2 regions of the Staphylococcus sp. IVB6214 genome follow, and region 1 is predicted to be linked to the other one. Evidence: riboswitches for the same ligand, from Rfam matches in the RefSeq annotation. Region 1 holds a riboswitch; the other holds the start of a gene.
The links. A riboswitch is a leader RNA that binds a small molecule or an ion and turns the genes downstream of it on or off. The one in region 1 is predicted to bind thiamine pyrophosphate.
Positions count from the first base shown of each region.

Region 2: it holds a riboswitch for thiamine pyrophosphate, as region 1 does, so the genes downstream of both, thiO (glycine oxidase ThiO) here and thiD (bifunctional hydroxymethylpyrimidine kinase/phosphomethylpyrimidine kinase) in region 1, are expected to answer to the same signal.

Region 1 covers NZ_CP094723.1:1,656,299-1,660,065, reverse strand. The annotation lists gene murA (UDP-N-acetylglucosamine 1-carboxyvinyltransferase) at 1-128, shown strand, start outside; gene fabZ (3-hydroxyacyl-ACP dehydratase FabZ) at 316-756, shown strand; gene MUA51_RS08165 (YwpF-like family protein) at 786-1,220, opposite strand; gene MUA51_RS08160 (single-stranded DNA-binding protein) at 1,410-1,763, shown strand; TPP riboswitch at 2,033-2,133, shown strand; gene thiD (bifunctional hydroxymethylpyrimidine kinase/phosphomethylpyrimidine kinase) at 2,211-3,017, shown strand; gene thiM (hydroxyethylthiazole kinase) at 3,017-3,767, shown strand, end outside.
Region 2 covers NZ_CP094723.1:2,143,524-2,147,290, reverse strand. The annotation lists gene MUA51_RS10570 (L-cystine transporter) at 1-550, opposite strand, end outside; gene thiO (glycine oxidase ThiO) at 633-1,730, opposite strand; TPP riboswitch at 1,833-1,935, opposite strand; gene MUA51_RS10560 (DNA-binding protein) at 1,978-2,577, opposite strand; gene MUA51_RS10555 (hypothetical protein) at 2,688-3,362, opposite strand; gene MUA51_RS10550 (general stress protein) at 3,472-3,767, opposite strand, start outside.

The DNA.
Region 1 (3,767 bases):
TATTAGCAGGTCTTGTCGCTGAAGGTGAAACGACAGTTACAGAGTTAAAGCATCTTGATCGTGGTTATGTAGATTTCCACGGCAAGTTAAAAGCACTCGGCGCAGACATCGAACGTATCAATGATTAAAAAGTTTTATTTTGCGATTGTGAACCAGTCCACTAGCATGAAATTAATCGTGTTTGTGATTGTCAGTGTCGTACTATTTTATGTCGGTCTTATGATTGGTTTATGGATGAATCATGACCATATTTTCAAAGTGTTGAATCCTAACTTTTTTAGGTATTTTAGCGAGACTTTAGGAGGATCATAGTAGATGGAAACTATTTTTGATTATAATGAAATTAAAAAAATTATTCCGCATCGTCAGCCATTTTTGTTGATTGACAAGATTGTAGAATACGAAGAAGGTCAGCGTTGTGTCGGCATTAAACAAGTATCAGGCAATGAGCCCTTTTTTCAAGGACATTTTCCTGATTATGCTGTGATGCCAGGTGTATTAATTACAGAAGCCCTTGCACAAACAGGTGCGGTTGCGATGTTGAACAGTGAAGAAAACAGAGGGAAAATCGCACTATTCGCAGGAATTGATAAATGTCGTTTTAAAAGACAAGTTGTTCCCGGGGATACATTGAGATTAGAGGTTGAAATCACAAAAATAAAGGGACCTATCGGTAAAGGGACAGCCAAAGCAACGGTAGATGGTCAACTTGCATGTAGCTGTGAACTTACATTTGCCTTACAGTCACCAGAATAAAACAAGAACGCCAGGAGTATAGAACATACTTACTGGCGTTCATCTTTAAGGCGAGGTTTTGATTGCATTTTTCGATTGAAAGCTTTGATCAGCGCTTCTCCTTCTAATCCTTCATCAACAAGTTGTTCTAATAAGCTCTCCGCATACACTTGACGCAATGTATAAATGTGACATTCAAAAATAACGGAAATTTTATCTTTGAGTTGTGTAATGTGCTTAATCGTTGCATCAAAGAGTGCAGGATCGTTAGATGGACGTGTAATGACCACACGAATGTTGAGAAGTTGATTATCTTCCATATAGGCTGTCATCTGTTCTTTGTGAATATCTGAAATGACAATTTCAAGTAGCCATCCTGTTCCACGATCTTCTTTATTAATAATGACCCCATCAATCAGTTCGTACTCAGTTACACTGCTGTTATCAGATACAATTTGAAAGCGTACGGCTTTGAATGTCTTCATGTTGCCACCATCCCCTTATTTTTTTAAATTTTACGTTTTTTGAATTTATCACCTTTATTATAACTCAAATAATCAACGAGTTCGTTATGAGATTGAAAATGTTTAAATATTACGCATCTTATATGACTGATATTTGATAGAACTCAAATTGCATTTTGAAGTACTTCTATACTATCATACTTTCAGGAGGTGATAAGTATTAATCAAATTAAAGCAATCGGCACTGTCTCAAAAGCACCTAAGTACTATGAAAAACCAGGAAGTTATTTTGTGACCTTTTTTCTTGCGGTAGAACGCAATTACAAAGGGAAGGATAACCATCCCATCTTTGATTACTTAAATTGTAAAGCATTTGGCCCTGTTGCGATACAAATTGATCAAGAAGTGAATCAAGGAGATCTACTATCTATTGAAGGTTATCTTACAACACGTCGTTATCAATTTAACGATGAAAAACGTTTTTCAACAGAAATTGTCGTTGAATCTGTTGAAATATTAGAAGTCCCACCCCTTATCGAATCCAACGACCACACACTTGTTTAGCTATTTAGTACCCACCCATACCCTAACAAAATGTATCCACCACATACTCTCTATTTATATACTACTTTCTTTCATTAATTCCCTAACCTTAATGACTTTTGTCAGTTTTTAAATCGTACGTTTTCTTAATATTTCATAGGCGGGTTGCACAATGCGGAAGGCGTGGACCCGTCTTATACATACTATAACCTGTCATTCATTACAGTGTCGTCAGGGTATTCATTTGAAAAAAGACATTGAGTTTGCTAAATTTAAGTAAATTGAACATTGATGACTACTAGGGGCGCAAACTCGCTGAGATGAATGAAAATTCAAACCCTTTGAACCTGATTTGGATGATGCCAACGTAGGGAAGTAGATAATGATGTATCAAGGTGAGAAAGCATCATCTTAGTTACCTCTATGTAGTCTATATGTATATTAGTGAGACATGGAGGTAATCAAATGATTCAGAAACCTAAAATTGCATTAACTATTGCAGGGACAGATCCATCTGGGGGAGCAGGTGCAATGGCAGACTTAAAGTCTTTTCATGCATGCGGTGTTTATGGAATGAGTGCTATCACGAGTATCGTGGCACAAAATTCTCTAGGTGTGCAACACATTCATAACCTTGAACCTGCATGGTTAGAAGAACAACTCGCAAGTGTATTTAACGATGAACCACCACATGCCCTGAAGACAGGGATGATTCCAACACCTGACATGATGATGATTATTGAACGTTATTTAAAGAACTTTGACATACCATATGTTATTGATCCTGTCATGGTTGCTAAAAGTGGTGATTCATTGATGGCAGAGCAAGTTCGAAAGCAATTAAAAACAACATTGCTACCATACGCAGATGTTGCAACGCCAAATATTCCAGAAGCTGAAGAGATTACAGGCTTTCAATTGGATACAATGGAAAAGATTCATCGAGCAGGTGAATTCTTTATTAAAGAGATAGGATCTAAAGGCGTTGTCATTAAAGGGGGTCATTTGGCAGGTGATGCAACAGATCATCTTTTTACAAGAGAGGGACACTTTGTTTTTGAAGGTGAACGTTATCCAACTGAACATACACATGGTACAGGTTGTACATTCTCAGCAGTTATTACTGCAGAGTTGGCGAAAGGACGATCTGTTTATGATGCAGTTGCAAAGGCAAAAGCGTTTATTGCTTTAGCGATTAAACATACTCCAGAAATAGGACAGGGCAGAGGTCCGGTTAATCACTTTGCTTATCAATCACAGAAGGGATGGGACTAATGAGCGATTATTTAACCGAAGTACGCAAAGAAAGTCCACTAGTTATATGTTATACCAATGATGTTGTTAAAAACTTTACTGCAAATGGCCTACTTAGTCTAGGTGCGAGTCCAGCTATGAGTGAAGCACCTGAAGAAGCGGCAGACTTTTTTAAAGTTGCACAAGCGTTACTCATCAATATCGGTACACTAACACAACAAAGCGGTGAAGATATGTTGCGCATTGCTAAAGAAGCAAACCGCCAAGGCGTACCAATTGTTTTCGATCCCGTGGCAGTCGGTGCTTCTCAATTCAGAAGAAACTTTTGCAAACGCTTTTTAGAAGAAATTCAAGTGACAGTCATAAAAGGAAATGCTTCTGAAATTTTAGCACTTGTGGATGAAACAGCCACGATGAAAGGGACAGACAGTACGCTTGATCAACTGCCTGTTGAAGCGGCAAAACAAGCACATCATCAATATGATGCAGCTATCGTAATGACTGGTGAAACAGATGTGATCGTACAAGACGATCGAGCAATCGCTTTAGGCAATGGGACGCCGTTATTAGCAAAAGTCACTGGGACAGGTTGTTTACTAGGTGCTGTTGTCGCAAGTTTTTTATTGAAAGATACACAGCCTTCATTGGAGAAGTTAGCTGAAGCGGTATCATACTATACCATTTCAGCAGAACGCGCAGAAGTAAAAGCAGGTGCTGATTTGCCAGGGACTTTTTCAGTCGCATTTTTAGATGCATTGAGTCAAACTGCGA
Region 2 (3,767 bases), 490 kb from region 1:
CACGTGCCCCTGTAAAGTCTAAGAATGGGTTCGCAGGGAGTAGTTCTAGAATTTGTGCTGGCAATGTTGTTGCTGTTAAATCTTTCGCTGTTTGTGTAATTTCTGAACTACGTGCGTTTTCGGCTTGACCGAGATCAATCGTTGATGCATCGAGACCGAATAGCATCGCATAAGCGATACCAACGATGGCTGAGATGGCAACGGTACCGATTAAAAACATGAAAATGTAGCCGCCCATTTTGGCGAACTTCTCACCGAGATCAATCTTCGTAAATGCCGCAATAATTGAAATGAAAACGAGCGGAATGACGATCATTTTCAAGAGGGAGATATAGCCATTCCCAATGATACCGATCCATTCTGTTGTTTGTGTTGTAATTTTGCTATCTGCACCGTAAAGGAGCTGTACAATGATTCCCAGTATGATACCAAGGCCAAGTGCCACAAAGACACGTGTAGGGAATTTGACGTGTTTCTTCGCCATGACCCATAGGCCGATAAGGAACCCAGCAAAAATTAATAGGTTAAGTATAATTAGAAATATAGACATTTAGATGCTTCCTTTAATTCCGACTTGTATTATAAGAATAAGTGCAAGTCTCCTTAAAATCAACCCCTACATACAAATTTTCTTATTTTATAGGCGAAAAAGGTCTTAATTGCTGGGCTGCATTAGATTTTCCATCAACTAATTGCGCCATAAGTTGACCGACAATGGGAGAGAGTAGAATGCCGTTTCGATAATGTCCGGTTGAGACATATAGATTGTTATGAAGAGCGCCCATAATCGGAACACCGTCTGGCGTAATCGGTCGAATACCAGTCCAAGTCTTAATGACACGATGTTCTCGCAGATTAGGTATCATAGCTTGACTTTCGGCATCTAACCATTGAAGATTTTCAGCTTTATTTTGTGTGCTCCAATTATCGAGTTCTGATGTAGCACCGATGAGAAAGCGATTGGGTTTCTTTGGGACGATATAACAACCATTCATATTGAAAATGGTTTCTTTCAGTTGTGAATAAGATGATTCGATTAACTTTACATCGCCTTTGACAGGGTGTGTCGGAAGATTGATCCCGAGTTGATGCAACAATGTACCACTCCAAGCACCAGCAGCAATGACTAATTCGTCTGCATAGAATGTTCCTTTAGAAGTGGTTACTTGATAATGCGATGCATGTTGCGCAATCTGTAACACTTCTGTCTGCAAGTGAAGGTCAATATGCGAAAGTTTTGAGACGGATTGTAGTAATGCCTGTGTATATAAGTTAGCATTGATTTGGCCGTCGTCATGTATTTTGAATGCTGCACAAGCTTCGACGTCACAGTGGGGGAAGCGTGCGCGTAATTGATTGTGTGATAACTCATAAATTTCATGGTCTTGCTGCGAGAGAAATTCAAATTGCTTTTTAACTGCTGGGACATGTTGTGCGGTAGTTGCTACCTTAATCAGTCCATATGTTTGCAGTTCAATATCGATATGTGTTTCCTTTAAGAGTTGTTGTGCAGTATCCTGCATCATTGCACGGCTTGCCATTGCAAGATGATATAAAGGTGTATCTTCAAAAAACTCATTCTGTGCGCCTAACATTCCACCTGCCGCATAAGATGCATTCATGCGGGGTGTTGAGCGATCGATGATATGTATGCGACGACCTCGTGCGTTGAGTTGACGTGCAATGGATAATCCCATCACGCCACCACCAATAATAATCGTTTGTAACATAAAAAAACCTCCTGCATGTGAGGGTGCAGGAAGTTGACATGTATGATTGAAATTGAGTCATCTGTGATGCATGCTTTAACGCTGCATGGCTATCATGAAGCACATGACATGTAATTGCTTCCCTTCGATGGCATTAACCATATCAGGTTCAAAGAGTTAAGAGTCCGTCTTTCTCAGCTCACTTCGAGCACCCCTAGCATGTTATTTAATTGTAAAACAAGTCATTTACTCAAATAAAAGTTGTGTTTTAACCGCCGAATAATCGTTGGAGAAAACCTTTTTTCTCATTGCGTTCAATTGTGTGTGCTAATGCTTTTTGTCCTTCTATTTGTGATTCAATATGTTTTTGTGTTGTGCTGAGTTGTTCAGTTTGTTGTTTTTGTGCTTCAGTGAGTGATTCCATAGATGCACTGTTCGATTTAAGCTGTGCTTCTAACTTGTTATGTAACTCAGTCAATGCCTCTTGTTGTTTGTGAACTTGCGTCACCATTTGTCCAAGTATTTGACGCTCTTCACGCATTTGATTGATTTCGTTGTGTAATTCTTTGAATAGATTAGAAAGTTGTTGGTCAGCAGGAAGTTGTTGTGTATCTTCCTTCACAATCACTTGTAAAAAGTCTTTTTCTTTTTCGAGTTCTTCAAATGCGAGTTCGTAACTGTTTGTTTGTCCAACACGTTCTGCGATTTCTTGAAAGAGTTCGATATCTTCTTCTTTAAAATCTGTCGCTTCACGTCCACGATATTCCGTTTTATCTAAGTGATAACCACGTTCTTCGAGATGCTGAACAATTTTTCGGACTTGCTTTTCGCTTAAGCCAGATTTTTGTGCGAATTCTTTTGTTAGCATATAATCGGATCCTTTCTCCTACAATTTAGACAGCTGTCAGTGTTCGTTCAGTGAGCCGTCAGTCTTACCTCTACTTCATTGTAGCGACTTTACGGATTGATTTCAAGGGCTTATGCATTCGGTTCTTTACGCAAATCCATCTTGACGAGTAACGGATAAATAACTTTGCGTGGCAGTCTATTCGCAAAGACATATTTGAGAATATAACAAGACTTGATACTTGCACCGTAGATGTCTTTCGTTAAAGGAATGTTCGCCTTAATATATAAGTCTAATGGTACAGGCTTTCCGTTTCGGTCGAGTGAAGGTTGTATATATGAAATCTTTGTCTGCTTTTCAAAGCCTTGTTGTGTTAAGAAACGTCTGCGAAATGCAATATCGTCTGCCGTTTTAGAATCGACATCCGGTGACTCGAACGTTGACTCGAACATAAAGAAGTTGACATCACGACCATGTAATTGTTGTGCCAGTGCATTGATGTGGACTTCAGTTTGATGGAGTGTCTCTTCAAGATAAGCTTCATGATGTGTGCCTTGTTCGGCAAGTAAGTAGATAATGAATCCTGCATTTGTCGTTGCTTCATAATGCGCAGTTGCAAAGCTGACAACACGGTCATCTTCAATGCCGACTAAAAAAACATAATCGTTTTTCGTCTTTTCTGTCTTGAGTGATTGGACGAAAACCGACTCGTCTTCAGTGACAAGTGCATCTAATCTCCCTAAGTAAAAGTCTAGTGCAGGTTGATACCATTGATCTTGCGTTGATTTGATTTGAATAAAATCCATCGTCTATCACCTCTTTTTAATGGCTCTAGTATAGCATAATGACAAATCGGTACTCCACGTAAAAAACACTCAAGCAAGATATGTTGCTTGAGTGTTAGATGTTTCTATATTATTCAATATCGCCCTTATGTTCAGATGGGTGATGTTTAAAGTCATGTGTGTCGTATGAACTATTTGTTTGCGATACTTCGCTGTGATTGCCAGATTCAAAGTGTTTCACAAGAATAACAATTTCGCCATCAAGTACGGCTTGCTTAAGTTGTTCTTTTTCATTGTCTGGAAGCTTAAAACGTGTGAATGCAGCTTCTTCAGGATCTTCCCCGATGAAAAAGCGCATGAATTTATCGCTGATTGTACCAGCTGTTGGTGTTTGTTTAATTTCTGAGTCGTTAAATCGGTCTGTTG